DNA from 2 places in the Pseudomonas sp. PB103 genome. Region 1 is predicted to be linked to the other one. Evidence: riboswitches for the same ligand, from Rfam matches in the RefSeq annotation. Region 1 holds a riboswitch; the other holds the start of a gene.

The links. Region 1 has a riboswitch for manganese ahead of mntP (manganese efflux pump MntP). Riboswitches for the same ligand answer to the same signal wherever they lie in the genome.
Region 2: linked by a shared signal. The riboswitch ahead of EJA70_RS29810 (TMEM165/GDT1 family protein) and the one ahead of mntP (manganese efflux pump MntP) in region 1 are both predicted to bind manganese.

The regions. Positions count from the first base shown of each region.
Region 1 is NZ_RWIL01000019.1:58,578-73,748, reverse strand. Features, by position in the region: gene EJA70_RS03765 (LTA synthase family protein) at 1-738, opposite strand, end outside; gene EJA70_RS03760 (hypothetical protein) at 761-1,372, opposite strand; gene EJA70_RS03755 (exo-alpha-sialidase) at 1,372-2,667, opposite strand; gene EJA70_RS03750 (cytochrome b/b6 domain-containing protein) at 2,719-3,264, opposite strand; gene EJA70_RS03745 (PepSY domain-containing protein) at 3,264-3,530, opposite strand; gene EJA70_RS03740 (response regulator) at 3,700-4,362, shown strand; gene EJA70_RS03735 (ATP-binding protein) at 4,359-5,732, shown strand; yybP-ykoY riboswitch at 5,916-6,085, shown strand; gene mntP (manganese efflux pump MntP) at 6,095-6,658, shown strand; gene EJA70_RS03725 (SDR family oxidoreductase) at 6,765-7,601, shown strand; gene EJA70_RS03720 (DUF72 domain-containing protein) at 7,561-8,310, opposite strand; gene EJA70_RS03715 (thiamine pyrophosphate-requiring protein) at 8,457-10,244, opposite strand; gene EJA70_RS03710 (cupin) at 10,545-11,063, shown strand; gene EJA70_RS03705 (DUF2798 domain-containing protein) at 11,068-11,343, opposite strand; gene EJA70_RS03700 (LysR family transcriptional regulator) at 11,467-12,396, shown strand; gene EJA70_RS03695 (hypothetical protein) at 12,427-12,834, shown strand; gene EJA70_RS03690 (aromatic ring-hydroxylating dioxygenase subunit alpha) at 13,055-14,110, shown strand; partial or broken gene EJA70_RS31025 (rubredoxin) at 14,149-14,310, shown strand; gene EJA70_RS03685 (FAD-dependent oxidoreductase) at 14,299-15,171, shown strand, end outside.
Region 2 is NZ_RWIL01000173.1:1,282-16,452, forward strand. Features, by position in the region: gene EJA70_RS29800 (2-hydroxyacid dehydrogenase) at 1-681, shown strand, start outside; gene EJA70_RS29805 (class I SAM-dependent methyltransferase) at 714-1,712, shown strand; yybP-ykoY riboswitch at 1,764-1,886, shown strand; gene EJA70_RS29810 (TMEM165/GDT1 family protein) at 1,976-2,560, shown strand; gene EJA70_RS29815 (M48 family metallopeptidase) at 2,761-3,579, opposite strand; partial or broken gene EJA70_RS31495 (HAMP domain-containing protein) at 4,931-5,128, shown strand; gene EJA70_RS31500 (methyl-accepting chemotaxis protein) at 5,240-5,983, shown strand; gene EJA70_RS29825 (SOS response-associated peptidase) at 6,051-6,674, opposite strand; gene EJA70_RS29830 (putative signal transducing protein) at 6,711-6,971, opposite strand; gene EJA70_RS29835 (CPXCG motif-containing cysteine-rich protein) at 6,981-7,163, opposite strand; gene EJA70_RS29840 (1-acyl-sn-glycerol-3-phosphate acyltransferase) at 7,306-8,469, shown strand; gene EJA70_RS29845 (hypothetical protein) at 8,559-8,837, opposite strand; gene EJA70_RS29850 (hypothetical protein) at 9,031-9,237, shown strand; gene EJA70_RS29855 (YajG family lipoprotein) at 9,483-10,067, opposite strand; gene EJA70_RS29860 (hypothetical protein) at 10,273-10,506, shown strand; gene EJA70_RS29865 (hypothetical protein) at 10,576-10,812, opposite strand; gene mqo (malate dehydrogenase (quinone)) at 11,214-12,722, shown strand; gene EJA70_RS29875 (PA4642 family protein) at 12,946-13,233, opposite strand; gene EJA70_RS29880 (hypothetical protein) at 13,297-13,776, opposite strand; gene EJA70_RS29885 (hypoxanthine-guanine phosphoribosyltransferase) at 13,901-14,458, opposite strand; gene upp (uracil phosphoribosyltransferase) at 14,633-15,171, shown strand, end outside.

The sequences.
Region 1 (15,171 bases):
CTGCGTTTGCCCGGTCTTCAGCGTGTCATAAAGGAACAGCACGGGGTTGAGGCCCAGGGCGGCGATCTGGCTGTTACCGGAAAAAAACGCGTCGCTCCAGCGCAGCGGCACCGGGTTTTCCAGGTTGAGGTTGTCCACTCGACCGAGCAGTGCGAGCAACACCGCCACCATCCCGAAACCGCTTCCGAGCGCAAGCGAAGTGCGCCCGATCACCTTGGCTTCACGCGTCAGGGTCAAGCGCTCCAGGCGCACAAATGCGTAAAACCACAAACCGAGTACTGCCAGCCAGCCGAGGGCAATCGACAGCACCGGATAGGTTTCCCAGACCATCTGCTGCGATATCTGCGCGTCCTGCAGATATCGCAGCACCGTGGCGTTGATCCGCACCCCAAGGTAGGCGTAATGACCAAAGTCGATGATGTAAATCAAACCGACCACGCCCAACGTCAGCAGCCAATACAACCGTGCGACACCGCGTAGCCACGGCAACCGCGTCAGGTTCCAGCGCGGCAGCCATGCGAGCACCGCCAACGGCAACATCAGCAACACCGCCAGACGCAGGTCGAAACGCAAACCGATGCCGAGGGTCTGCAGCCATTGCGGGTTGTCGGCAAATTCATTGAGATCAACGCCGGAAAAGCCGAGGACGAACACCAGCCGGAGCGTGGCAAACAACAAAAACGCCAAACCTGCCGCGCCCACGCCATAGCGCAGACGTCGCGATTGCAACCAACCCATCGTTGCCCCCTGTGTCATTCGTTCAAATAGAAGCTGTCGCGGCAACCGGGGTACGCCGTGGGCGGCGCCCGATGGCCTGGATCAACAGCGAGCAGCCGGCCACCAGGCAGTAGCCCACCAGCAGCGGATCGATCAGATAGTCCCAGTAGTTTTCCGACGCCTTGAGGCGTAGCGCGAAGGCCAGTGTGCCGAGGGCCAACAGAGTGACGGCCAACGTATTGCCCAGCCACAACAGTGCCAAAGCCAACACACCGATGCCGACAATCATCGGCCGCGGATTGAAACCCCAACGGTAAGGATCGGCATAGGTCAGGCCCATCGTCGCCGGGTACAGAATGGCCGCCAGGACGACAAACAACACCAGCACCTGAACCCGCGTCAGCGTTGCCAACGGCTGGACCACGCCCAAGCGCAGCAGGCTCACCCAGCCGAGCAAGACCAGCGTGGTGATCGCCAGATCATCGGTAAAGCTGCGCACATACGCCGCCAGCGGCAGGTCACTGATCGGGATGAAACTGACCAGCGCCAACACTGGCAACAGCCATGGGCGCCAGCGTTGGGTGAAGTGAAATGCGCTCAGTACAACGAAACCGAGCAGGATGAAACTCAAATGGGCTTGCCAGAGAATCAGCATCACAGGCGCTCCTCCAGCCAGGCTTCATTGAAGCTGACATGTTTGATAAAGGTGTTATTCCACGAATACACCAAGTGATAGAGGCCGTCCGTGCCACGGCTGAAGTACGGGTATTCGTACTCGAAATCACAACCCTGCGGCTTGCACACGCGGTAATCCAGGTTGCTCAGAAAACGCTGTTCCAGCGGTAACCGCCGGGCACCGCTGGAGGCGCGAAAGCCTTCACTGATGATTGCCTTGTAGGCCTCAGGCGCGAACGGCTGGCCGAGCGGATCTGGCGACTGATCGAGTTCGATCACGCTGCGCCAGTCGTTGAGGTTGGCATCGGTGCCGTACAGGCTGAGCTTGAAACGACCGTCCTGCAGGTCATTCAACGCCACCAGCAGACCGTTATCGTGAGTGCCGACGGCCGCCAGCGATGAGTTCGGGTTGGCCGGTTCCAGCGGGTACGGCTCGCTCCAGGTTTGCCCGGCATCTTCGGTGCGGCTGGCCAGCACGCGATGGTGAGTGTCACCGGCATAACGCAACATCGCCACCGCGCGACGCCCGTCGAGGGGCACGATGGTCGGTTGCAACGAGTGCTTGCCCCGGCTGATACGGAATTTGTCGACCACCGCGCCGTCGGCGCTCAGGTACAAGTATTCGGCGAACTTGCCCATGAACTCGTGGTAAACCGGCAAACCGATCGAGCCGTCGGCATGGAACACCGGCGCGGCGCGTACCAGCGTGCTGATGTTGAAGAATGGCGAGGTGATCAGTTGCCGAGGCGCCGTCCAGTTACGGCCGAGGTCATCGGAGACCATCACGTTGATCGCACTGGTGGCCCAGCCGCCCACGGACACCGAGACGTAGAACATCCACAAGCGCTGATCCGGCGCGAGGGCGATCACCGGGTTGCCGAGTTTGCGGATGTACCGCCGGGTGCCGTCACGCGTCGATTCACGGGTCGCGAGCACTTGCTCGGCGCCCCACTCGGCAGTTTTCGCATCGTAGCGCGCGGTGCGAATCTGGACGTCGGCGGCGCCCTCACGCGAGCCGGCAAACCAGACCGCCATCAAGTCACCGCCGGGCAGCGAGGTGACCGATGAAGAGTGGACGAAATCGTTCAGTTCCGAGGACACGAAACGGCTGCTGTACATCGGCCCGGGGGCTTGCAGCGCAGCGTCGACCGCTGGTGTCGACAGCGCAAACGGTGACAGTACGTGGGTGGGATGACTGCGCCACGCAGCCAGAAAAACCAGGATCACGGTCAGGCTGCCGAGAATCATTTTCAAGTGGAAGGACAACGCACGCATAGTGGGCTCGTGACAGAAACAGGATGGAAGACGTACGGCAAGACATCCTTGTCAGCGCGTCGGATCGTCCGGTAATCGGCGACGGCGTCCCGTGAGCATCGACAACGGCAAGTTGTCGCGAACCTGAAAACTTTCAAACAGCGCAGCGGCGATATGGATGCAAACCAGCACCAACAGGCCATCGGCAGCGGTTTCGTGCACCTGTAACGGCCAATCGGCTCCCCACAGGGCATCGACCTCCTCCATGGCCCAACCGCTTAGCCCCACAGTCAACAACGCCAGCAACATCAGAATCATCACCAGCGCGCCAATCGGTGAGTGGCCGAGGCGGTGCTCTGGCCGTCCGGCGAGCAGTGAGCGTGCATGTGCCAACAATCGGCTCGGCGTCGGCCAGAAGTCCGACCAACGCGCGCTGCGCGGTCCTGTGAAACCCCACACCGTGCGCACCAGCAGCCAGCCCATGGCGTAGTAACCGAGCCAGACATGCCAGTCGTCGCCGGCCTCATTGAAAAAATAATTGGCAACGAAAACCCCCGCGATGGACAGATGAAACAGTCGCACCACGGGGTCCCACAGGCGCAGGGACGCGCTCGGCATCAGCCCTTGATCTCGGTTTTCACCGCTTTACCGCTGACCGGATCGTGGTAGATCTCGACCTTGCGCTTGTCCTTGTCGAAACCGTAGATCTCATAGCAGTTGCCGTCAGTGACCTTGAACTTGCTGATCTCGTAACCCTGGGCTTTCAGTTGTTCCTGAAAGGCTTTCTGGTCTTGCCATTGCGAGCGCTCGGCGGTAGTGCATTGCGGACCGGCGACGGCCAGCGGGCTGGCAACGATGAGGGACAACAGCAGCAGTTTGCGCATGGAAACACTCTCGCTAGATGAGGAAGGCCCCACTGTGCAAAAGCAACCTTAGCGAAAGCTTAGTTGGCAACGAGTGGTTACATCTTTCCCGTCGGGCGGGCTGCCACGGCGGCCTGCGCAACGGCATCATGCCGCCGACCAACCCCCTTATTACCTCTAGAGAACTTCCATGCGCCTGCTTCTGGTCGAAGATGATCGTGCCCTCGGACAAGGCATCCGCGTTGCGCTGAGCAGCGAAGGTTATGCCCTCGACTGGTTGCAGGACGGAGTCAGCGCCTTGCATGCGTTGCGCACGGAAAGCTTTGATCTGCTGCTACTCGATCTTGGCCTGCCACGCCTCGACGGTCTGGCGCTGTTGCAGCAATTGCGCGGCGAGCAACATGACTTGCCGGTGCTGATCCTCACCGCTCGCGACGGCACTGCCGAGCGCATCGCGGGGCTCGATGCCGGCGCCGACGATTACCTGATCAAACCCTTCGATGTCGATGAGCTGAAGGCACGCATCCGCGCCTTGCTGCGACGCAGTCAGGGTCGCGCGCAACCGGTGCTGGAGCATGCGGGGGTGAGCCTCGATCCGGTCAGCCAGCAAGTGACCTGGCAAGGCAGTGATGTGGTGGTGACGCCGATGGAGTATCAGTTGCTCCATCAGTTGATGGCGCGCCCCGGCAAAGTGGTGACCCGCGAACGCTTGTCCCGGGCGTTGTATGGCTGGCAGGAGCGGGTCGAAAGCAACACCCTTGAAGTGCTGATTCACAACTTGCGCAAAAAACTCTCGGGCGAGTTGATCCGCACCGTGCGCGGCGTCGGCTACGTGCTGGAGCTCAAGCCATGAACTCGATACGGACACGGATTCTGCTGCCGGTGCTGATGCTGGTGTTGCTGGGTGATGTGCTGATCAGTTGGCTGGTGCTGCGCGACAGCCACCATGAAATCGAAGAGGTTTACGACGCGCAATTGGCGCAAAGCGCACGCCTGCTGCAAGGCGTGCTGGCGCAACGTGCGCCCGGCGACGACGACTGGCAACGGCTTCATCAGGCCTTCGACCAAGCGATGAGCCGGGTGGGCGATGGCGAGGCAGCGCATCCCTATGAGACCCGTCTGACGTTTCAGGTCTGGCGCAGCGACGGCCAATTGCTGATGCGTTCCGCCGAAGCGCCGGAGCTTGCGGCGCCGCCGACCACCGTGGGCTCTCACGATATTCTCGAGAACGGTCGCGACTGGTGTGCCTTTCTGCTCAAGGATCCGCAACAGGGATTGCTGATCTGGGTCGGTGAGCGTGACGACATTCGTCAGGATCTGATCCAACGCATCGTTGGCCATACGTTGTGGCCGAGTCTGATCGGGGTGCCGGCGCTCGCGGCACTGATCTGGCTGACCATCGGTTGGGGCCTGCAACCGCTGCGCGCGATGGCGCAATCGATCCGTGGACGCACCACCGAAACGCTGAAGCCACTCAATCTCAGCCCCCTGCCCCACGACCTCGAACCGATGCAGACGGCGCTCAATCGACTTTTGCAGCAGATCGACAATTTGCTCGCGCGGGAACGGCGCTTCATCGCCGACGCGGCCCATGAATTGCGCACGCCGCTGGCGATTCTGCGCATCCATGCGCAAAACGCGCAACTGGCCAGTACCGCGCAACAGCGCGACGAAGCCCTGGAGTTTCTGCTCAGCGCGGTGGATCGCGCCACACGCATTGCCAGCCAGTTGCTGACCATGGCGCGAATTGAACCGCGCCTGGCCAACCCACAGCGAAGTCCGGTGGAACTGACCGCACTGGTGCGTGAAGAACTCGCCGAGCTGGCGCCGCTGGCCATGGCAAAAGACATCGAACTGATCCTCGACAGCGACCACCACTGCCCGGTCGAAACCGACCCGGTGGCACTGGCCATCGCCCTGCAGAACCTGGTGACCAACGCACTGAACTTCGCCCCGCCCGGCAGCGAAGTGCGCGTTCAGGTGCAACCGCAAAGTGATGGCTCGGTGTACATCAGCGTCGAGGATGCCGGCCCGGGCATCAACGAAACTGATTACGCGCGACTGTTCGAACGTTTCTACAGCCAGGGCCACGCCAATGGCGCCGGACTGGGCCTGGCGATTGTGCAAATGATCGTCAGCAAGATCGGCAGCACCCTGCAGCTGTACAACCGGCCGCAGGGTGGCTTGTGCGCTGAACTGCGGATCAATCAGGCGCAACGCTGACCATCACAGAACATACTTTGTGTGCCGAAAGGACGTGGCTTGTGGAAAGGCCCCGGATCTCAGGGATTGAGGGGAGCATGTTCAAAGCACCACAAAAGCAATTCCCCACTGCAAAAGCAGCATCAGAACGCCGACATTTCTCTGCGCTTTTGACAAAATTTTCATGTTTGCCCGCATAAGATCCGCACCCTCGTTGGGGAGTAGCCTGTTTCCGAGCCTTTCGGAAGCGTTCGTATCAACATTCTCGGCAACATGCCGTGGTGCGAACACCTTTTGGTTGGTGAGACCGACGACACATCCATGCCTAAAGTCGGGCGTGTGGTTGTGTCGTTGACTCATAGCCCGACTGGAAGTACACCACCGTGAATCCCGTTTCCCTCATCTTCCTCGCGCTGGCCATGTCCACGGATGCGTTTGCAGCCGCCATCGGCAAAGGTTCCAGCCTGCACAAACCGCGCCTGACCGAAGCCCTGCGCACGGGTCTGATCTTCGGTGTGATCGAAGCCATCACCCCGATCATCGGCTGGTTGATCGGCCAGGCTGCCACTCGCTGGGTGTCCGAATGGGACCACTGGATCGCCTTCACCCTGCTGCTGATTCTCGGCTTGCACATGATTTACAACGGCCTCAAACACGAAGACGAAGCAGAGGAAAAACCGGGGCAACATTCCTTCCTGATCCTCGCGGTGACCGCGTTCGCCACCAGCATCGATGCGCTGGCAGTCGGCGTCGGCCTGGCGTTTGTCGACGTGAACATCTGGGTGGCAGCGGCCGCGATCGGTCTGGCAACCATGACCATGGTGACCATTGGCGTGATGCTCGGTCGGGTGCTGGGTGCGGTGGTCGGCAAACGCGCCGAAATCGTTGGTGGTGTGGTGCTGATGATTGTTGGTACGACGATTTTGTATGAGCACCTGTCAGTTTGATCCGACGCTATTGATGAGCTCTCCTCATGGGTTTATGCAGCGCCAACTCTATTGTTGAGCGGATAGCCGCCATATAAGGTGCTGCATTCACTAGAGGAGAGACGCCATGCCTACCCCGTCCGAGGTTATTGTCGTCATCGGTGCCGGCTCGATCGGTCAAGCCATCGCTCGCAGAGTCAGCGTTGGCAAACACGTCGTAGTGGCGGACTTGAAGCAAGAAAATGCCGATGCCGCTGCCCGCGTCCTGCTCGACGCCGGGTTCGCCGTCACGACCGCTGTGGTCGACGTGGCTTCGCGCGAATCGATCGAGGCGCTGGTGCGCACCGCCACTGCACTGGGCCCAGTCACCGGGGTCATTCACGCCGCTGGTGTTTCACCTTCGCAAGCGCCTGTGGCAACTATTCTTCGCGTTGATCTGTATGGCACCGCCGTAGTCCTCGAAGCGTTTGGCAACGTGATTGCCCCGGGCGGCAGCGCGATCGTCATCGCCTCGCAATCCGGGCACCGTTTGCCGGCCTTGAGTGCCGAGCAAAACAAGGCGCTGGCGACGACTCCTGCGGACGATCTGTTGGCTCTGCCGATGCTTCAGGCCGATCAGATCATTGATCCCCTGCACGCCTATCAAATCTCCAAACGCGGCAATTCATTGCGCGTGATGGCCGAAGCGGTGCGCTGGGGCAAACGCGGTGCGCGGGTCAACACGATCAGTCCGGGGATTATCTTCACGCCACTGGCGCGCGACGAATTGAATGGCCCCCGCGGTGCGGGTTACCGCCGCATGATCGAACTGAGCCCGGCCGGGCGCGGCGGTACGCCTGATGAAGTCGGTGCCGTTGGCGCGCTGCTCATGGGACCTGATGGTACGTTCATTACCGGCAGCGACTTTTTGATGGATGGCGGCGTTACCGCGGCCTATTGGTACGGTGATCTGGCGCCGCAATGATGCTCTCGTGAACCAGCGTCAAGGCGTTTCCGAGCGCTGCGCCGCTGGCAGTGTTGTCGAAAATGCACCAGATGGTGGCGCCCGCCGCCACCGCGGTTTGCAAGGCTTGCGCCAGTGTTTGCAGAAAGGGCAAATCGTAGGCGCTGTGGTAAATGCGCGGTGAGCCGTGCAGTCGCCAATAGCGCAAACCAGCCCAGCCACCCGCAGTTGCATCATTGCTGATGCGTGACGGATTGACGACTGCCTGGGCGATTTGGAAAGTGACGAGTAATGGCCCGGCATTCACCCACGATTCATGCCGGGGCTCCAGCACAACGGCGCCGTTGAAACGTTGACGCAACGCCTTGAAAAAGCCTTGGGCAATTGACGCGTCGAACGCCAGTGAAGGTGGCAGTTGCACCAGCAGGCACCCCAAGCGCTGACCCAATCCGCCGCATTGCGCGAAAAACGCCTCCAGCGCGGCTTCACAATCTACCAACCGCCGTTCATGGGTGATGTGCCTGGGCACCTTTACCGAAAACCGAAACGTCTCTGGAACCGAATCGGCCCAACGCTCGTAAGTCTGTCGACGGTGCGGACGATAGAACGAACTGTTGATTTCCACGCCGTCTAAGCGTGCTGCGTAGCGTTGCAAGTGCGTGCCTTCAAGCGGAAACACTGGCCAATATTCTCGCCCGAGACTCCATCCGGCACAGCCAATAAAAATCAAAACCCACCTCCAAAAGCCACCTGCAAGCGTTGCCCAAGGCCAGGGCCGCGATCGGCGGATCTTTTGCTTCCGGTTTTAAAAAACAAGTCAAAAGATCGCAGCCTGCGGCAACTCCTGGAGGGGTCTCCGTTTAGTGCGGAATCGGGTTATTTTTTGCCTGGCAGGACTGAGCTCAGCACCTGCTTGGCGGCTTGCACGATAATGCCCGCTTCGTCCGGATCGCCCTTGAGCAGCGTCGTGGCGAGTTTCTTCGCTTGCTCAAGCTTGATGTGCGGCGGCAGCGGCGGCACGTTCGGGTCGGTTTTGAACTCGATCACCACCGGCACATCCGACGCCAGAGCCTGCTCCCAGGCGCCGGCAACGTCTTCTTCGCGATCGACGAAAATACCTTTCAGGCCGATGGAAATCGCAAACAGGTGGTAAGGCACGTCCGGAATGCTCTGCGAAGCCTCGAATTTCGGATCGCCCTCCATCACACGTTGCTCCCACGTGACCTGATTGAGGTCTTCGTTGTTGAACACCGCACAGATCCATTTCGGGCTCGCCCACTGCCGCCAATATTTGGCCACGGTGATCAGCTCGGCCATGTTGTTCATCTGCATCGCGCCGTCGCCCACCAAGGCGATGACCGAGCGCTCGGGATAAGCGAATTTTGCAGCAATCGCATAAGGCACCGCCGCGCCCATCGAGGCCAGTCCACCGGACAGTGAGCACTGCATGCCTCGGCGGATCTTCAGGTCGCGGGCGTACCAGTTGGCACAGGAACCCGAGTCGCTGGTGATGATCGCCTGCTCCGGCAGGCGTGGCGACAGCTCATACACCACCCTTTGCGGATTGATCGGGTCGGCTTTGGCCATTGCGCGTTTTTCCAGGGTTTTCTCCCAGGTGCCGCGCCAGCCTTCGACCTTCTTGCGCCATTTGCCTGAGGTCTTCTGCTCCAGCAGCGGCAACAACGCCGCCAGGGTTTCCGCCGAATCCCCGACCAGATTGACCTCCATCGGATAGCGCAAGCTGAGCATGTCGGGCTGCAAATCGATCTGCACACCACGGGCGTGGCCTTCCTTGGGTAGAAATTCGGCGTACGGGAACCCCGAACCGATCATCAGCAAGGTGTCGCATTCGTTCATCAATTTGTAGCTGGGCTCGGTGCCGAGCAGGCCGATGCTGCCAGTGACCCACGGTAGATCGTCGGGTAACGCAGCTTTCCCCAGCAGTGCTTTGGCGACCCCGGCACCGAGCTTTTCCGCCACCGCAATCACTTGATCGGTCGCCTGCAAGGCGCCGGCACCAACCAGAATGGCGACCTTTTCACCGGCGTTCAAAACGTCGGCGGCACGTTGCAGATCCGCTTCGTAGGGCAACACTTTCGGTTTCGTGTAACCGACCCCGGAGTGCGCCGTGCCATGGGCGCGGGCCGGCGCTTCGTAAGGCAGATCCTGCAAATCGTTGGGCAGAATGATCGCCGTCACGCGGCGCTCGCCAACGGCCGTACGGACTGCGCGGTCGAGGAGATGGCGCACTTGCGACGGCACTGAAGCCTGCTGCACAAAGGCGCCAGCGACGTCCTTGAACATCGAGACCAGATCAAGCTCTTGTTGGTAATGACTGCCCAACGCAGTGCGCGCCTGCTGACCGACAATGGCCAGCACCGGCATGTGATCCATTCGCGCGTCGTAGAGCCCGGTGATCAAGTGCGACGCACCAGGGCCTGAGGTGGCGATGCAGACGCCCAACTCCCCCGTGAACTTGGCATGGGCCGAGGCCATGAATGCGGCCATTTCCTCATGGCGCGCCTGGACGAATTCGATCTTGCCCTTGGCCCGACTGAGCGCGCCGAACACGCCGTTGATGCCATCGCCCGGATAGCCAAAAATCCGCGTAACGCCCCATTCACTGAGCCGCTCAACCAGAAAATCTCCCACTGTCATCGTCATTTCGATCCTCATCCTTCACCAATGCATGGAGCGTTCCCGGCAGAACATTGACCGGGAGGTGTAAGGTCTGGACAGCCGCGCTGACGGCGAAGTTTCGATTGATTTGCGCGGTGCTGGCATAAGATGCGGCCGCTTTGCGCCCCAGCGGGAGCAAGCTCCCTCGCCACACTTGCCGGCAACACCCGTTACCGAGAAGCAAACAAGCGCCGGATCGCCTTTTATCAGTTGCTCGACGAGTTTTTCTGAGGCGCACGCCCTCCTTCGCTGTCCACCGATCAATGCAGATTGGAGGGGTGACGAATGACAGAAGCACGTGCGGTGTTGGTGCAAGCCTTGCGGCTTGAGTGCAACGACTGGGTGCCCAATAACCAGCGTTTGCCGGTATTGATTTATCCCAAGGCGATTGCCATCGAAGGGGACGAGCCGGCGGCTCTGTTCGAGCACACCTTCGACGCCAACGGCTGGCCCAGCCAATGGCGCTACGGAATTTACGATTTCCATCACTATCACACCGAAGGCCACGAAGTACTGGGGGTCGCCGTGGGCCATGCGCGGCTAATGCTCGGTGGCCCGCAAGGGCATGTGCTGGACGTCAGCGCCGGCGATGTGTTGCTGCTGCCCGCCGGCACCGGCCACTGCAATCTCGGCTCCAGCGCGGACTTTCTGGTGGTTGGCGCCTACCCGCCGGGGCAGCACGGCGATATTTGCCGCGAAGCGCCGAGCAAGGAGCAATTGGAGAGTATCGATAAGCTGCCGTTTCCCGAGCGGGATCCGGTGCAAGGCGCATACGGTGCAGTGAAACAGTATTGGCTCAAATAGGCTTTCAGCGATGCGGATGTACGGTCCATGCGACCAGTTTGATCACGATGGGCCGCACGACGAGAATGCACAGAAAGGCAATCGGCATGGCCAGTTTGTAAGCGTTCAGCACATTGCGCAGGTATTCGTTATCAATCCCTGAATTGGCCGCCGTGATCACCAGCGACATCAAAAATGCCATGATCGTCGCCATGTACAGGGCAAATACATACGGTGTGGCGCGCGGCGACAGTTTGCGACGGCTGACATAAGTGGCGGCGGGATTTGTTCTTTGATTCATGGCTTTTCCATCCATTGACAGGGAGCCGGCACCTTAACAAAGCCCAATAGGGCCAACTAGACGGCCAAACGCAGGTGCTTTATAAAGCACAACTTACGAATCAGTCCTTCTCGCAGGCCACGGATGAATCTGTTAGCGGCGATTGCCAGTTTTATAAAAGTGGTCGAATCCGGCTCGATTGTCGGTGCGGCCAAGACGCTGGGCGTCAGCGCCGCCGCTGTCAGCCAGACCCTCAGTCGCCTGGAAATGCATCTTGGCGTGCGTCTGTTGCAACGCACTACGCGCAGCATGGCGCTCACCGAAAATGGCAGGGTGTATTACGAGAAGGTCAAACGCATTGCAGCAGATCTGGAGTCGGCTCAAAGCTTGATCAGCGACGACGATAGCGAGTTGCAAGGTCGCCTGTGCATCGCCTCTACCTCCGCTTTCGGGCGACATGTATTGGCGCCGCTGATCGCCGGTTTTTCGGCGCAGCACCCGCGCCTGTTGCTTGAACTCTCCACCACCGACGGCAAGATCAGTCACATCCAGGACGGCATCGACCTGAGCCTGCGAATCAAGCCGCAACTGGAAGACGGCATCGTTGCGCGCCGGATCGTTTCGCTGCCCTTCGTCCTTTGCGCCTCGTCCGCCTATCTGCAACGCGCGGGCCGGCCGCAGTCGCCTGACGACCTGCAAAACCATGCCTGTCTGGCGTTTCGATACCCTCTGGATGGACGCTTTCTGCGCTGGAGTTTTATCCGCGACGGGCAGCGCTACGACGCACCGGTCAATGCAACGGCCATCAGCGATGACATTGACGCGCTGGCGCAAATGGCAATCAACGGCGCCGGCATCACCCGTCTCGCAGAGTTCGTCGCCGCGCCTTTTCTCGCCAGCGGTCAATTGCTGCCGCTGTTTGAACAGCACGCAGGCACGGCCCAAGCGGTTGTCGAACCGATGGAGATCTACGCTTGCGTGCAGGAACGCGCGGCACTGACGCCGAAGGTCAAAGCCTTTCTGGATTATCTGACTCAGCACCTGGCCACGCGCTGGCCAATGACAGACGCCTGAAACCGCGAACCTCACATGAAGAGACAAGCCGTGACTGAATTACGCTATGTAAAGGGCTCAGGCCGCCCCCCGCTGCATCTGGCCTCGATTGACTCGTCTGGCGCTGATGCCGGCGATCTGGTGTTTACTTTGACGAATGCCGCCGTGCTGCGCATTGCCTTCGCTTGCCACACTGAACGGGTCGGCATGCTCCAGCGCTTGATCGCTGAGCGGGTGCCCTTCGCGGTCGGCGGCATGTGTCCGGGGCCGGCCGACGAGGTCGGTTTGCTGATCGACAACGGAGCATTGACTGGCCCGCACCTCGAACTGTCCTGGTCGGGGCCGCAACAATGGGTGGTGCGCGAGATCGCAAAGAATGCACACGAATGGCTGCCGCAATCTGACATCAGCCAGATCACCAATCCCAGCTTCGATCCACATTCGCTCAGCGTCGATTGATGCCAGTCAGGACACACGCTTCATCCGTAAAATCCAGGCATCCGGCCCAGACATATCAAATTGCACATAAGCAACATGTTCTCCGCGACATGGGCGCGACGGGCTCGCGTCCCTAGCATGGGTCACGCACTCGTTGTCCGTCCGGCTGACCAAGCAGCCCTCGGATCGCTCGCGGACGCACTGCACTTCAGTGCCGATCCCACCCTAAGGAGAACTGAACATGACCCTGGCCGCCATCGCCTGCAAGGACATCACCTGGAACCCGATCACCAGGTCCAGCACCTTCACTGAACACGATCGTGAAATCCTCAAACACCATTGGCATCCCGTCGCTTTCTCGGCAGACGTTGCCGATAAACCGTTTGCCGTCACGCTGCTCGACGAGCCCATCGTGCTTTATCGCACCGGCGAAAAACTCAATGCTGCCCGTGATATTTGCAGCCATCGCGGGGCGCCGCTGAGCAAGGGTTGGGTACAGGGCGAAAACATTATTTGCCCTTACCACGGCCTGCATTTCGGCACCGATGGCCGCTGCACGCGCATTCCCTCGGAGCCGAACGCCAACCTCACCGAGCGCCATCGCATCCAGATGTATTCGACCCGCGAAGACTACGGCTTGATCTGGGTCTTGATGGCGGGCAGCAGTGCTCCCTTCGCTGAAATGCCGTCGTGGCATGACGAAGAATCCCAACGAATTCTGCCGCCGTCGCTCGACATCGCTGCCTCGGCCGGGCGTCAGGTAGAGGGCTTTATCGATGTGGCGCACTTCGCCTGGATTCACCACGAAGCGTTTGCCGAGCGCGACAATCCGGTGGTGCCAACGTACAAGGCCGAGGTCACGCCGTACGGCGTCCACGCCGAGTACGTGAGCAATGTCAGCAACTTCCCCAAGAGCATGCAGCACCGCGCCCCGGAAGATTTTTTGTGGAAGCGCACGTTCGATGTGTTTGCACCGTTTACCGCGCGCTTGACCGTGAACTTTCCCGATCCGCAGCACCGTTTGGTGATCCTCAACGCCGCCAGCCCGATCTCGGCACGCAAGACGCGGATGTTCTGCGCGATCACACGCAATTTCGACCAGGAGATGCCGCTGGAGGATGTCTACGCGTTCAACCAGCAGGTGTTTGAAGAGGATCGCGACATTGTCGAACTGTGTCGCCCGGAAGATCTGCCGTTGGATCTGTCGCTGGAAATCCATATTCCCGCCGACCGCTCTTCCACTGCCTATCGCCGCGCCTTGAGCGCCCTTGGCCTGGGACGCGCGTTCACCAGCTGAGGCTCGCGTTGTTTCCCCCATCGATAGGAGTGAGCAAAATGTTCAAGTGGGAATGTCTGGTGTGCGGTTTTATTTACGATGAAGCGGCGGGCCTGCCGGAAGACGGGATTGTGGCGGGCACACGTTGGGAGGACGTGCCTGAGGATTGGTACTGTCCGGAATGCGGCGTCGGCAAGTCCGACTTCGACATGATCCGGATACCGGCCTCGGCCGAGGCCAATCGCCCGGCCGCGCAACCGGATCCGGTCGTCATTGTCGGCTCAGGGCTGGCGGGCTACACCGTGGCACGCGAGCTGCGCAAACTGAACGCCGAGACACCGATCCTGATCGTTACCCGCGATGGCGGCGAGTTCTATTCAAAACCGGCGCTCTCCAACGCCTACCAGACCGGGCGCTTGCCCGATCAACTGGTCACCTCCAGTGCTGAGCAGATGGCCGCGCAGTTGCAGGCGCAGATCAAAACGCGCACCTCGATTGAGCGTATCGACACCCACGCGCAGGTGATTTATCTCGACGGCCAGCCGCTGCGCTATGGCTCGCTGGTACTGGCGCTGGGCGCTGACGCTCGCCGCCCGGAGCTGCAAGGCGATGGCGTGGCAGCGATCATTACGGTCAACGATCTGGAAGACTACCGGCGTTTCCGTCAGCAGATCGGCGTCGAAAGCCGCATCGCCATTTTGGGCGGTGGTTTGATCGGCTGCGAGTTCGCCAATGATCTGCGCCATGCGGGGCATGAGGTTTCGGTTATCGACCGCGCGACCTGGCCGCTGAGCCGGCTATTGCCGGTGGAGGCCGGTGATGCCATGGCCAGCGCGCTGCAATCGATCGGTGTCCACCTGGAACTGGGCAATGCGCCGATGGCTGTGCGCCGCGCCGACAGCGGGTTCGAGTTACAGCTAGCCGATGGTCGTGTGCTTGCGGTGGATCATGTGCTCAGCGCAATCGGTCTGGAGCCGCGCGTCGATCTGGCGCGAGCTGCCGGCATTGCCGTGGCCAACGGCGTCATTACCGATGCCTGCCTGCGCACCAGCACGCCGAATGTTTATGCCTTGGGCGACTGC
Region 2 (15,171 bases), on a different contig from region 1:
GTATGCAACTGCCAGGGTTACGGCACGCCATCGGTAGCGCAACACACGATCATGCTGCTGCTCAATCTCGCCACGCGCCTGGCCGATTACCAGAAAGCCGTCGGCGCGGGGCGCTGGCAGCAAGCCAAACAGTTCTGCCTGCTCGACTATCCGATCGTTGAACTGCAAGGCAAAACCCTCGGTTTGCTCGGTCATGGCGAACTCGGCGGTGCCGTGGCGCGACTGGCCGAAGCCTTCGGCATGCGCGTACTGCTCGGGCAAATTCCCGGACGCCCTGCCCGCCCGGATCGCTTGCCGCTGGATGAATTGCTGCCGCAAGTTGACGCCCTCACCCTGCACTGCCCGCTCAACGAACACACTCGCCACTTCATCGGTGCGCGCGAGCTGGCGTCGATGAAACCCGGCGCCTTCGTGGTCAACACCGCGCGTGGCGGCCTGATCGACGAGCAGGCGCTGGCCGATGCCCTGCGCAACGGTCACCTCGGCGGCGCGGCCACCGATGTGCTGAGTGTCGAGCCACCGACTCAAGGCAATCCGCTACTGGCCGCCGACATCCCGCGCCTCATCGTCACGCCGCACAACGCTTGGGGCAGTGTCGAAGCGCGGCAGCGCATCGTCGGCCAATTGACCGAAAACGCTCAGGCGTTCTTCAGCGCTAAGGCGCTGCGGGTCGTCAGTTGATAAACTGCGGCACTTTTTTTTGAGGAGCAGTTATGGATCCGCGCAGTGAAGTACTGCTTCGTCAGCCCGAGTTGTTTCAAGGATCGTTGTTGCTCGCCGGTTTGCCCGCCGATGATTTGCTCGGGCGCTTGCCCAATGCGTTCGGCTGGTGCTGGCATGCCGGCGATCAAGCGGCGCTGGACGCCCGTTTCGAAGGTCGCAGCCATTTCGGCGTGAATGTCCCGGAGCGTGAGTTCGACAGCGCCGTGGTGTTCTTGCCCAAGTCCAAGGACCTGACCGACTACATCCTCAATGCCGTGGCTTCGCGTCTGGCTGGGCGTGAAGTGTTTCTGGTCGGGGAAAAGCGCAGCGGCATCGAAGGTGCCTCCAAGCAGCTCAACCCGTTCGGCAAGCCACGCAAGCTCGACAGCGCGCGGCACTGCCAACTCTGGCAAGTGACCGTGGCCAACGCCCCTGAAGCGAAATCCCTGGAAAGCCTGGCGCAGACTTATGAATTGCCACTGGCTGAAGGCCCGTTGAAAGTCATCAGCCTGCCGGGCGTGTTCAGCCACGGCCGACTGGATCGCGGCAGCGCTTTGTTGCTGGAGCATCTGGACAAGTTGCCGAGCGGCCATCTGCTCGATTTCGGTTGCGGTGCCGGTGTGTTGGGCGCTGCGGTCAAACGTCGCTATCCGCACAATCAGGTGACGTTGCTCGACGTCGATGCGTTTGCTGCTGCCAGCAGTCGCTTGACCTTGGCCGCCAACGGTCTGGAAGCCGAGGTGCTGACCGGTGACGGTATCGATGCGGCGCCGATGGGGTTGAACGCGATTCTGAGCAACCCGCCGTTCCATGTCGGCGTGCACACCGATTATTTCGCTACCGAGAACTTGCTGCGAAAAGCGGCCAAACATCTGAAAAACGGCGGCGAACTGCGCTTGGTCGCCAACAGCTTTCTCAAGTATCAACCGCTGATCGAGGAGCATCTGGGCGTGTGTGCGATCAAGGCCGAAGGCAATGGTTTCCGCATCTACCGGGCCAAGCGCGAGTAGAACTTCTTTCAAAAAAGAGGCTTGCTCAATCGGATTTGCCTAGGCAGAATCCGCTCCGTCCTAGGGGAGTAGTCTCCCACGAGCGCCAAGCTCGTCCGGCATACGTCAACATACTTGATCCTCAGATCATGGCGTATGCGACCCAAGCGTCCGCAGCAGACGGATCGCAGGGTTTGACAAGACCTATGACACGCACACCTTACCCGGGGCGGGAAGGCTGTACGTGTCATAGCCGTGTCGACCCGCCCCTTAGGAAAATCCTGATGCTGGACTCGTTACTCGTTCCCACCGCAATCGTTGCCTTGGCCGAAATCGGCGACAAGACGCAACTGCTCGCGCTGATTCTCGCCGCTCGCTTCCGCAAACCCTGGCCGATCATTGCCGGTATTGTCGCCGCGACCCTGGCCAACCACGCAGCAGCCGGTGCGGTCGGCGCCTGGTTCGGCAGTTTCTTTTCTGACTCGGTCCTGCACTGGATTCTCGCCGCAAGCTTCACGGCCACCGCGCTGTGGACACTGGTCCCGGACAAAATGGACGACGATGAAACCAGCACCGCACGCAAGTTCGGGCCGTTCCTGACCACGCTGATCGCGTTTTTCCTGGCTGAAATGGGTGACAAGACTCAGGTCGCGACGGTGATGCTCGCCGCGCAATACCCGGAACTGTGGCTGGTGATTATCGGGACGACGGCGGGCATGTTGATTGCCAACGTGCCGGTGGTGTTGGCGGGTAATTTTGCTGCCGACAAATTGCCGCTGACCTTGATCCGTCGCCTGGCGGCTTCGGCGTTCATGATTCTGGCAATCGTGGCGGTGTACAAGGCGATGCAGAGCAGCGGCTGGGTTTAACCCCCGTCTACTGAACCACCCAAAACCTGTGGTGAGGGGATTTATCCCCGATGGGGCGCGAAGCGCCCCCAAACCTGCTGCCTCAGAGTGTCAGACATAACGCATTTGCAGGTTTTGGGGCTGCTTCGCAGCCCATCGGGGATAAATCCCCTCGCCACAACAGCCCTCCCAACCTGAAGAATCGTTGTGTCCTTCGACTCTTAGGACTTCGGGGCTTGTTCGTACAGCGGCATTACCTTCGGAATCGCCGCCTGCAACGAAGCGATCCGGCTGGCCGACGCCGGGTGAGTGCTCATGAACTCCGGCGGCGAACCTTCCGAGGCCTTGCTCATCTTGTTCCACAAGGTGATCGCGGCGTTCGGGTTGTAGCCGGCACGAGCAGCCAGTTCCAGACCAATCAGGTCGGCTTCGTTTTCGTTGGCTCGGCTGTTCGGCAGGGTCATGCCGTAGTTGGCCACGGTGTCGGCCAGCGCCAGACTGTCCTGACCCAGACCAAGCAATGCGCCTGCGCCCTGCTTGGCCATTTCAATCCCGTACGCCTTGGACATCGCTTCACGACCGTGCTCGCGCAGGGCGTGGGCGATTTCATGGCCCATGACCGCGGCGATTTCATCGTCGGTGAGTTTCAGGCTGTCGATCAGCCCGGTGTAGAAAATGATCTTGCCGCCAGGCCCGCAGTTGGCGTTGAGTTCGTCACTCTTGATCAGATTGACTTCCCACTGCCATTGCGCCGCATCCGGGCGGAAGTTCGGCGCCTGTGCGATCAAACGGTTGGCGATCGCCTGAACCCGCTTGGCCTCAGGGCTGGTCTTGTCCAGCACACCTTTGCTGGACGCCTCGCCGACGGTCTTCTGATACGACTGGGCATACATCTGGTCGACCTCTTGCGAGGACAGCATGCTGAACATGTACTGCTTGCGCTCCACCCCCACGGCGCCGCCGCTGGTGGTGTTGACCGACTGACAACCGGCCAGCAACAGCGCTGCGCTCAGTGCACTTACAACCAATGTCTTGTTCATTCAAAAGCTCCCTGAAAACCTGTCGCGTATCCTAGGCGGGTAATTGTATCGGCGCCAGATACAACGGACGTGTTGTAGCGCCTTTCAGACATTTCCCACCGCAGCTGTCGTAAAAAATTCACACCACCGACCAGCCCACAACAACTGCGGCACGCAGTGATCCATTTGCGACATGCCCTGCCAATTCCACCCTGCCACGCTCATGGCGCCCTGCCCGCTGCCGATACATCACCGCAGACGTCCTCTTGCGTGCGGAGCTCCCATGAAGTTCAAGTCGATCCAGTTTTCCGTCGCCGCCCTGGCTGGCGCCATTGTGCTCAGCGTGGTGGCGGCGCTGGTGCTGTATGCGCTGTTTGCCGGCGCCCGCACCCAGGAGATGGTGCAGCAGCGCACCCAGGCGCAGTTCGAGCAAGTCATCGAACAACGCCTGAGCGCACTGGCGCAAACCCAGGTCAGCCAGATCCAGCGCGAGCTCGAAGCGCCACTGCTGATTGCCGGCGGCCTGGTACGGGTCAACGCCCTGCTCGGCACGCCGGGCGCCGATGGCCAGCCGCGCCTGAGCGTCAGCCGCGAGCAACTGATCAGCCTGATCAAAGAGAACGTCGAAAAGAACCCGAAGATTCTCGGCACCTACATCGGCTGGGAGAAAAACGCCCTCGATCACAATGACGCGGCTTACGTCGGCACCCGCGTGGTCGGCATCGATGCGGCCAACGGGCGCTTTCTGCCGTGGTGGTTCCGCAATGACGACGGCACGCTGGGCCTGGACAAACTGGCCGACGTCGATGACCAGAAAGTCCTCTCCACCGGCGTGCGCGCCAGCGAGTACTACCTGTGCTCGAAAGAGAGCAAAAAGTCCTGCGTGATCGATCCGGCACCGTACAAGGTCGGCGACAAGATCGTCATGCTCGCCTCCTTCATTGAACCGATCATGCTCAACGGCACCTTCCAGGGCATCGTCGGCGCCGACCTGTCGGTGAACTTCATTCAGGAAATGCTCCTCGGCGCGAACCAGAAGCTCTACAGCGGCGCCGGTGAAATGGCCTTGGTCGGCGGCAATGGCCGGATCGTTGCCTACACCAAGGACCCGAGCAAATTCGGCGAGAAAATCAGCGACATCCTCGACGCCGAGCAAACGGCCAACATGGCCAATCTCAAACGCGGCGAGGTGACTTACTCGGTCAACAAGGACAAGGGCCGCATCGAGTTGTACCTGCCGTTCGGCATCGGCCAGACCGACGCGCGCTGGACACTGATGCTGCAATTGCCGCTCAACGCGGTGATGGCCGATCTGCAGAAACTGCAGGGCGACCTTGATGCGCAACGCAAGTCCGACACCTTCGGCATGGCCATGGTCGGTCTGCTGATCGCCGGCCTTGGCTTGCTGGTGATCTGGCTGGTCGGCCACGGCATTGCCCGGCCGTTGAAGCAGATGGTCGCGATGCTCAACGACATCGCTCAGGGTGAAGGTGACCTGACCCGCCGCTTGAGCAGTGATCGCAGCGATGAACTCGGTTCGATCGCCAAGGGCTTCAACACCTTCCTGGCCAAATTGCAGGCGATGATCACGCAGGTGGTGACGTCAGTGCAAAGCGTCAGCGATTCCTCGGAGCACACCGCCGACATCGCCATTCGCACCAACATCGGCATCCAGAAACAAATGGCCGAGATCGATCAGGTCGCCACCGCCGTGCAGGAAATGACCGCCACCGCGCAGGACGTTGCGCGCAATGCGACGCAGGCTGCACAAGCCGCCAGCCATGCCGATCAAGCGGCCAGTCAGGGCATGCAGATCGTCCGCGACACGTCCAATTCGATCGGCGTGCTGGCGCTGGAAATCGGCAAAGCCGTGGGCGTGGTACAGACGCTGGCGAAGGACAGCGAGAACATCAACGCGATCCTCACAGCGATTCGCGGGATCGCCGAGCAGACCAATTTGCTCGCGCTGAATGCGGCGATTGAAGCGGCACGTGCCGGCGAGCAAGGTCGCGGTTTCGCGGTGGTGGCGGATGAGGTGCGCAATCTGGCGCAGAAAACGCAGAAGGCCACCGAAGAAATCCAGAGCATGATCCAGCAACTGCAACAGGGCACCCGCGACGTGGTGCGGGTCATGGAAGACAGTCAGAACCGCACCGACGAAAGCGTGCAGCACGCGGCGAAAGCGGCTGAGGCGCTGGAGACGATTACCCAGGCGGTGTCGGTGATCAACGACATGAACACGCAGATTGCCAGTGCGGCGGAAGAGCAGAGCGCGGTGGCGGATGACATCAATCGCAACGTGATCAACATTGGACAGGTGGCCAATGAAGTGGCGGGCGGTGCGGATGAGTCGAGCTCGGCGAGTGCCGATTTGACCAAGTTGGCGGAACAGCAGCGGCGGTTGATCAATCAGTTCAAGGTTTAAGGGCAAGATCAAAAGATCGCAGCCTTCGGCAGCTCCTACAGAGGCTGCGATCTTTTCGCTTTTCAAATTAACCCGGGGTCAGGCACTCCGGGCCATTGAGTTTGGGATCATTGATCAGGTTCGCCAACACCCGCTCACGCAATGCGACCGGTTCACTGGCCAGCAACCCTTGCAACACATGCAACGGCGTCTGCGGATCGAGCCACGCCGCCTGCCCCGCCTCATCGAGAATCAACGGCCGGCGTTGACTCGACGCCGGCTGAGTAATCACCGCCGTGCTCAACCAGACCTGTTCCTGCACCGGATACGCCTCCCAGATCGCCGCAAAAAACAGCGACGAACCCTCGCCCGGCGTCAGCCAGAACGGCCGCTTGCGCTGGGTCCCGCGCCATTCGTAAAACCCGTTCGCCGGCAGCAGGCAGCGACGCTGGCGCAGCGCCTCACGAAACATCGGTTGCTCGGCGACGGTTTCCGCGCGGGCATGCGCCGGGGTTTTCGACAGATCGGTCAGCCACGGCGGCGTCAGGCCCCAACGGGCGCGGGCCAGGGCGCGCTCGCCGTCTTCACCGGCACGCAGCATCAACACCGAATCATTGGGGGAAATGTTCCACTGCGCCTGCTGATCGGCGGGAAAACCTGGCAGGGCCGCGAAATCGCGGTTCCAGCGAAACAGGGCATAACGTCCACACATGGGGCAACACGGCTCTGAAGTAAAACGAAGCTCAGCCTAACAGACCAGCGTTCCGGGGAAGCTCTCCGGTTCATCGCCGGGCAGCGGCAGCGCGGCATTGTACGCGGTGATCAACTCGCGGGCGTATTCGGCCTGGTCGTTATCGACGGACAGTGCCAACAACCCGAAGATCGGCAATTCGCCCGTACCACCGAGCAAATCGCGGCCAACCAGATGCGCCTCGATGCCTTCGCTGGCAAGCATGCCCTTGAGCATTTCGCCTTCCATCAGGTTTTCCGGCTCGTAGATTCGCTGCATGGGCGCGCCTCACTCGTTTTCGCTGAAGACTTCCAGAAACCAGTCCTCTTCGTGTACCTGCAAGACAAACGTGATTGGCCGGCAACACACCTGACAATCTTCGATATAGGTCTGATCGCCACCGGACAGGTCCACTGACGTCTCGACCGTTTCCCCACAATAAGGACATTCGTATTCAGCAGGTTCCAGCATCGCGGTCTCCCAAGTGACTTGTGCGTATAATCGCCGGTCTATTTGCAGGGCTATTTTTGTCTGGCTACCTTTTCAGACCGTGCCCCGTTGGTTTTCGATCAAAACCTTTACTTACCCTAGCCGTTTCCAACAAGAGAGCATGATGGGCGAATTCGATGCCATCCGACCTTACGACGACAGCGAAGTACCTGTGGTACTGGCAAGACTGCTCGGCGACAAGGCGTTTCTAGATATCCTCACCCACTTCCGCTTCCCGCGTTTTGCCGGTGCATTCGGCTGGATGCTCAAACCACTTATAGCCCATCGGCTGCGTCGTGAGTTCGCCGACGTGACCTCGGTGGCGACGTTGCAGGACAAGGTCGAGTCCTACGTCGACCACACCATCGAGCGCGCCACCGACGGCGTGACCTACACCGGTGTCGAGCAATTCAAGTCGGGCAGCGCCTATCTGTTCATCGCCAACCACCGCGATATCGTCATGGACCCGGCCTTCGTCAACTACGCCGTGTACCACGCCGGCCTGCCGACGCCGCGCATTGCGATTGGCGACAACCTGCTGCAGAAGCCGTTTGTCAGCGACCTGATGCGTTTGAACAAAAGCTTTATCGTCCACCGCTCGATCACCGGCCGTCGCGAGAAAATGGCCGCGTATCAGCTGTTGTCGGCGTACATCAACCACTCGATTCGCAACGATTGCGCCTCGATCTGGATCGCGCAGGCTGAAGGTCGGGCGAAGGACGGCGATGACCGCACCGAGTCGGCGATCCTCAAGATGTTCCACATGAGCCGCAAGGACGAGCCGTTCGGCGAAGTCATTCGCTCGCTGAACGTCACTCCGGTGTCGATCAGCTACGAATACGACCCGTGCGACCAGGCCAAGGCCCGCGAGCTGTACATCCGCGCCACCACCGGCACCTACGCGAAAGCGCCGGGCGAAGATGACGTGAGCATCGCCAAGGGCATCACCGGCTACAAGGGCCGCGTACACGTGAACTTCGCCGCGCCGATCAGCGAGCTGTTTGAAGACACCAAGCAATTGGCAGTCGAGATGGACAAGCAGATTCTTGGCGGCTACCGGTTATTCCCGGTGCATTACCTGGCGTATGCGCAGTGGGCCGATGCTGATGCGCAATTGAATGTGCCGAAGGCTGCCGAAGTGTTCCCGGCGGATGAACTGGCCAAGGCCCAGGAAGAATGGCAGAGCCGGCTGGATGCTTGCCCTGCGGAGCACCGTCCGTATCTGGTGCTGCAATATGCGACGCCGGTGCGCAATCAGTACCGCGTAAAAGCCGGGCTGCCGTTGTAAAAGCAACAGCAAGATCAAAAGATCGCAGCCTGCGGCAGCTCCTACAGGGGATTCATGTAGGAGCTGCCGCAGGCTGCGATCTTTTGCTTTTAGAAGCGGGTGCTGATCCAGGAAACGATCAGGGCCAGAGTGAGGCAGGCGAAACCAAAACGATAGAAAAACCGGTTCATGCGCAACGTCGCCCAGTCCAGCATCGGCTCGGCATTGGGTTGCGCCTGGCGCTGAGCGGCAATACTGGCCATCGCGCGCTGTTCACGGCGACGGGTGGCGTGCAATAGCCAACTGCCGGGAAACGCCAACAGCAGCGCCAGCAGGTTGATCAATTTGGCGGGATGGGCGGTAAACAGCGTCATCAAGTGCAGCGACATCACAGACCTCTATCTAAACCGGTATGACAGGCGCCAGATCGACGACCGCGGCGCGGATTCTACCGAAACCCGAGTGCCCTGCCCCAGCGTTTGCGACAAATTACATGACAATCGACCGATGGCTGTCCTGTGTCACGGCTTCGTCATGTGGATGCACCACCATGCGCGCCTCGAAACGCACATGGAACGCGACATGCTTCACGCTGAAAACCAGGATCGTCTCTACCTCATCACCCCTTACGACGAACAACAAAGCCTCGTTGGCAGCCTTGCCTTCAATGTTCAGGATCGCCATTGGCTGGTGTATTGCGCCCTCGGCGGGCATCAGCATGCGGATTTACCCGAGACCGACCTGCTGACCGGCGTCAGCGTCCTCGACTTCTACTCGCAGGCGGCCTGAAAAATCAAAAGCCCCTCACCCTAACCCTCTCCCGGAGGGAGAGGGGACTGACCGGGTTGCTTGGTCGAGGTACATCGACCTGAAACTCCAAGGTGAATGTAGATCTCATGAACAACACAGATCGGCTACCTTTCCCCCTCGCCCCCCCTGGGGGAGAGGGCTGGGGTGAGGGGGCAGGATTTCATGCCCCATGAAAAAGCCCGGGGCCATTGCTGGCACCGGGCTTTTTTGCATCTGCCGACAGCTTACTCGGCGAGCACCTGACCCACGGTCGGATCCTTGAACAGACGCGTCAGCGCATCACTCAACACATCGCTCACCAGCTTGGTGTTGGTTTCCTGGTTCGGCGCCATGCCGAAACGTTGGTCCAGCGACGCACCGTAACGACCGCTGTAACGGCGGTTTGCGTTCTGCACGTCGGAGCGGAAGGTCGCGCCGATGGTCGCTTCAGTCACGTACATGCCTTCTTTCGGCGACTGATATTTCAGCTCGGCCAGGGTCACGGTCAGCTGCGGCGCATTCGGCGCGTTGTTGGTCGGGGTGAAGCCCAACAGACGCACGGCGGCTTCAGCCTGAGCCTGCAACTTCGGCAGGATCTGCTCGCGCTGCACGGTGATGGCGCTGGTTTCCGGGTACAGGCCGCCACGGGTACCGAGGGTTGGCGACGGACGACCGTCAACCACACGCACGACAACGGGCTGGCCACGGCCGACCGCAGGCAACTGCGTGGTCAGCTTCGGCTCCGGATTCAGTTGTTGCGGGCTGTGGGCGCAGCCGGCCAGGGTCAAACCGGCCACAGTGATCAAACCGAACAACAGGCGTTGCAACATGCTCTTCTCTCCAGAATCAGGCACAAACAGGCCGGCAGTATAGCGGTGGGCCACTGCGGGTCACCAGCACCCGACAGCGAATACTGCAATGTCTGACAAACCCTGCCGAACGCGGTTCCTGTCACAGATTGTTCACCTGTCATACACGTTGACGTCACGGCCCTTTGCCAACCTCCAAAGCAGTCCTCCAACAAGGTACTCGACCATGCGTTATCTGATCTCGTTGTTCGCCCCTCGTCCGCTGCACCGCAGCTTCGCGCTGCTCGACCGCAACGGCCATTGCCAGGCATTCAAGCAGTGCAGCCTGCAACCGATGGGCGACGGTTGGGTGGAAATCGAGGAAATTCGCCTCAACTGGTTGCACCAGCCACTGCCCGCCAGCGCCCGCGTCATGGTGTCGCAGCCCCGCGCACGGGTGCAAGCGATGTTGAGCATCTGACCGGATGCCTAATAAAAGTCATTAAACACGAGCAACTGCCCGCATTTCTTCGATACAATCTCCCCCCGATTATAAGGACGTCTCCTGATCGGGCCCCGCAACAGCGTCAATGCGCATCGCATCGACATCAAAATCGCCCACAGAGAGCCGCCCACACAGATCGAGTGAAGTTGGCGCGCTTGCCTGTTCTTCCGGCAAAAACCCCGCTTTTCGCGAATCTGCAGAGCTGTCATGACGCTCGGCCGCCGCGTTGTTTTTGCCCTCGGGCATGGTGCCAAGCCCGGACAGCCCTTTTTTGAGGTTCACGTCTTCAAAAGAGCGTGAAAAAAACGGGTTTTCACAACTTCACAAGAGTGTGGCGAGCAAATGAAAAGTTTTGCGTCTGAACATGCACCATTAGCGTCTGAAACAGCCCAACGACACAGGACCGGGTATACCTCGAATATCGGAGCCTGAAGCCTGTCCGCTACGGATTTGGTTGCACAAAAACGGATGTCTCGACCATAAGTCGAATTGCCAGCCACGTGCTGAAATGAGTTCATGGAGCTCTTGAAGCCTGGCCGCACGCATCCGTCGAAGTTGCGAAAAATTGCGAAGATTCGGACATGGCGACCTGACCACGGATAGCTGGGGCACAACTGATCTGTCCCGGAAAGCCTGGCAGCCATGCCGACAATTTGGTGCTGCAGATTTTGGAGACGCGTTAAATGGCGCATAACGAAGCAGTCGACGTAGTACTGGTTGGGGCCGGCATCATGAGTGCCACCCTTGCCGTACTGCTCAAAGAGCTCGACCCCGCGATCAAGCTGGAAGTCGTCGAGCTGATGGATTCCGGTGCTGCGGAGAGTTCCAACCCGTGGAACAACGCCGGTACCGGTCACGCCGGCCTGTGCGAGCTGAACTACACGCCGCAAGCCGCTGATGGCACCGTCGACATCAAGAAAGCCGTGCACATCAACACCCAGTTCGAGGTGTCGAAGCAGTTCTGGTCGTACCTGACCAAGCAAGGCACCTTCGGCTCGTGCAAATCCTTCATCAGCCCGGTACCGCACCTGAGTTTCGTCCAGGGCGACAAAGGTGTGTCGTTCCTCAAGGAACGCTTTGACGTGTTGAGCAAGCACCACGCTTTCTCCGACATGGAATACACCGAAGACAAGGCCAAAATGGCCGAGTGGATGCCGCTGATGATGCCGGGCCGCTCGCCGGACGAAGTCCTCGCTGCGACCCGCGTGATGAACGGCACCGACGTCAACTTCGGCGCGCTGACCAATCAGTTGCTCAAGCACCTGACCAGCGCCCCGGACACGCAAGTCAAATACTGCAAGCGCGTGACCGGCCTCAAGCGTAACGGCAGCGGCTGGACCGTCAGCATCAAGGACGTCAACAGCGGCAGTACCCGCGAAGTCGACGCCAAATTCGTCTTCCTCGGCGCGGGCGGCGCGGCGCTGCCGTTGCTGCAGGCGTCGGGCATCGAAGAAAGCAAAGGCTTCGGCGGCTTCCCGATCAGCGGCCAGTGGCTGCGTTGCGACAACCCGGAAGTGGTCAAACACCACCAGGCCAAGGTTTACAGCCAGGCCGCCGTGGGTTCGCCACCGATGTCGGTGCCGCATCTGGACACCCGCGTGGTCGACGGCAAGAAATCCCTGCTGTTCGGGCCATACGCCGGTTTCACCACCAAGTTCCTCAAGCACGGTTCCTTCATGGACCTGCCGCTGTCGGTTCGCGCCGGCAACATCGGGCCGATGCTGGCCGTGGCGAAAAACAACATGGACCTGACCAAGTACCTGGTCAGCGAAGTGATGCAATCGATGGAGCAGCGTCTGGATTCCCTGCGTCGTTTCTACCCTGAAGCGAAAGCCGAAGACTGGCGCCTGGAAGTGGCCGGCCAACGGGTGCAGATCATCAAGAAAGACCCGAAAAAGGGCGGCATCCTACAGTTCGGTACCGAACTGGTGTCGGCCAAGGACGGTTCCCTCGCCGCCCTGCTCGGTGCTTCGCCGGGTGCCTCGGTGACCGTTTCGATCATGCTGGAACTGATCGAGAAGTGCTTCCCGGCCAAGGCCAATGGTGAGTGGGCTGGCAAACTGGCCGAGATCTTCCCGGCTCGTGAAAAGGTGCTGGAGACCGATGCTGCGCTGTATCGCAAGATCAACACGCAGAACAACATCGCGCTGGAACTGGTTGAAGAAAGCAGCGAGACACCAAGCTACGCTTGATCACGCCGCATAAAAAACGCCCCGGACTCAGAGAGTGCGGGGCGTTTTTTTACGCGTGAACATTGGCAAGACTTCTGTGGCGAGGGGATTTATCCCCGCTGGGCTGCGAAGCGGCCCCAAAACCTGCTGCTAAGGTATGTCAGGCAAACCGCACTCACTAATTTTGCGACTGCTGCGCAGCCGAACGGGGATAAATCCCCTCCCCACAGTTATTGGGGATAACTCACGTGCGGGATTTTTCGATCAGTTCGATGTATTCCGGCGCGTTGCGCTGATCGGCGATCAGGTCAACAAAGGTCTTGCCCTGCTCGTCCTTGCCATCGACGTCGTAGCCAGCTGCAACGAAGAAACCCAGGAAGCGCTCGAAGTCATCGATGCGCAAGCCACGGTAAGCCTTGATCAGTTTGTGCAGCGACGGCGAAGTGGCGTCGACCGGTTCAAAATCGAGGAACAGCTTGATCTGCTCATCGCCGATCTCGTCACCAATCACTTGTTTCTTATCTTTACGCATTGCCGACTCCAGCTCGCAGACATTACACGGGGCGGGCAGTTTACCCCTGCCCTGCCGTCGGGCTCAACGCGAACGCGTGCTGCCGGTGTGCAAATCGGCCCAGATATGGCCGTTGGCGTAACTGAGGAACTGCACATACACGGTGTCATTGCGCAGCAAATCGATGATCACGCGATATTGGGCCTGTGGATAAAACAGCGTCAGGGTTTTGCTCTTGTCGTCGTAGATCGGCTTTTTCAGGCTTTTGCTTTCGCCATCAAAATTGACCAGCACCTGAGCGATGGTCGCGCCTTTGTTCAGGGACTTGCCCTTGAGGCGGATCAGCAGCGGCGAGGTGACCGGGATCGGTTGCTGATTGGACTGGCGTTGCGCGCCCACCACAACGGAATAGTCGGTGATCTGCATGAGTTGCTGCTGCTCGGGCTCGGCATCGCGTACGGTCAGATCGTCCGGCGGCAGGAATTGGCTGTGCATCGGCGCGGCGGAAAGAGGCAGGCTGAAGATCAGGAAAAGCGCGGCGAGGCTGCGGATCAAGAGGCGCATGACAGGCTCCGGAAGGCGGGGCCGAGCACTCTAGCATGGGTTTAAAAGCAAAAGATCGCAGCGTTCCGCAGCTCCTACATTGAACCTGTAGGAGCAGCCGAAGGCTGCGATCTTTTGATCTTGCTTACATGCCTTTAACGGCAAAGATCCCGTTGGCGTTGCGCCAGTAGCCTTTGTAATCCATGCCGTAACCGAAGATGTAACGGTCGATGCACGGCAGGCCGACGAAATCGGCTTTCAGGTCAGGACGCGCCTTGCGGTCGTGATCCTTGTCGATCAGCACAGCGGTGTGGACTTTGCGCGCGCCGGCGTGTTTGCAGAAGTCGATGATCGCGCCCAGGGTGTGACCTTCGTCGAGGATGTCGTCGATGATCAGCACGTCGCGGTCGATGAACGAGACTTCCGGCTTGGCTTTCCAGAACAGGTCGCCGCCGCTGGTTTCGTTGCGATAACGGGTCGCGTGCAGGTAGGACGCTTCCAGCGGGAATTGCAGATGCGTCAGCAGTTTGCCGGAGAAGATCAGGCCGCCGTTCATCACGCAGAACACCACAGGGTTGCTGTCAGCCAGTTGTTCGTTGATATGTGCACCGACACGGGCGATGGCCGCCTCGACTTCAGCTTCGGTGTACAGGCAGTCAGCCTCTCGCATGATTTGACGGATATGCTCGAGATCAGCGGACATGGCGCTCTCCAGGGGGGAATGTGGGGGGGTATGGCTGCGAAAAGCGGGCAAAGGTACGCATCTCGGGAGGCCGAATCAAGCCTTTATGGACTAACGTACAGAATGTCCTATAGGACATCACCCTCGGATAGATTAATCTAGGCCGGTTTTTTTGCCCGCCGCCGGAGTTTTTCCATGCCCATCCTCGAGATCCGCCATCCGCTGATCCGTCATAAACTCGGCCTGATGCGCCGCGCCGATATCAGCACCAAGAACTTCCGTGAGCTTGCTCAGGAAGTCGGCGCCCTGTTGACCTATGAAGCTACAAAAGATTTGCCGCTGGAGTCCTACGATATTGCAGGCTGGTGCGGCACCGTGTCGGTCGAGAAAATCGCCGGCAAGAAGATCACCGTTGTGCCGATCCTGCGCGCCGGCATCGGCATGCTTGAAGGCGTGCTGAGCCTGATCCCGGGTGCCAAGGTTTCCGCTGTGGGTGTCGCCCGCAACGAAGAAACCCTGCAAGCGCACACCTATCTGGAAAAACTGGTTCCGGAAATCGACGAACGGTTGGCGATGATCATCGACCCGATGCTCGCCACCGGCAGCTCGATGGTTGCGACCATCGACCTGTTGAAAAAAGCCGGCTGTAAAGACATCCGCGCGATGGTGCTGGTTGCCGCGCCGGAAGGCATTGCCGCAGTAGAAAAAGCTCACCCGGACGTGACCATCTACAC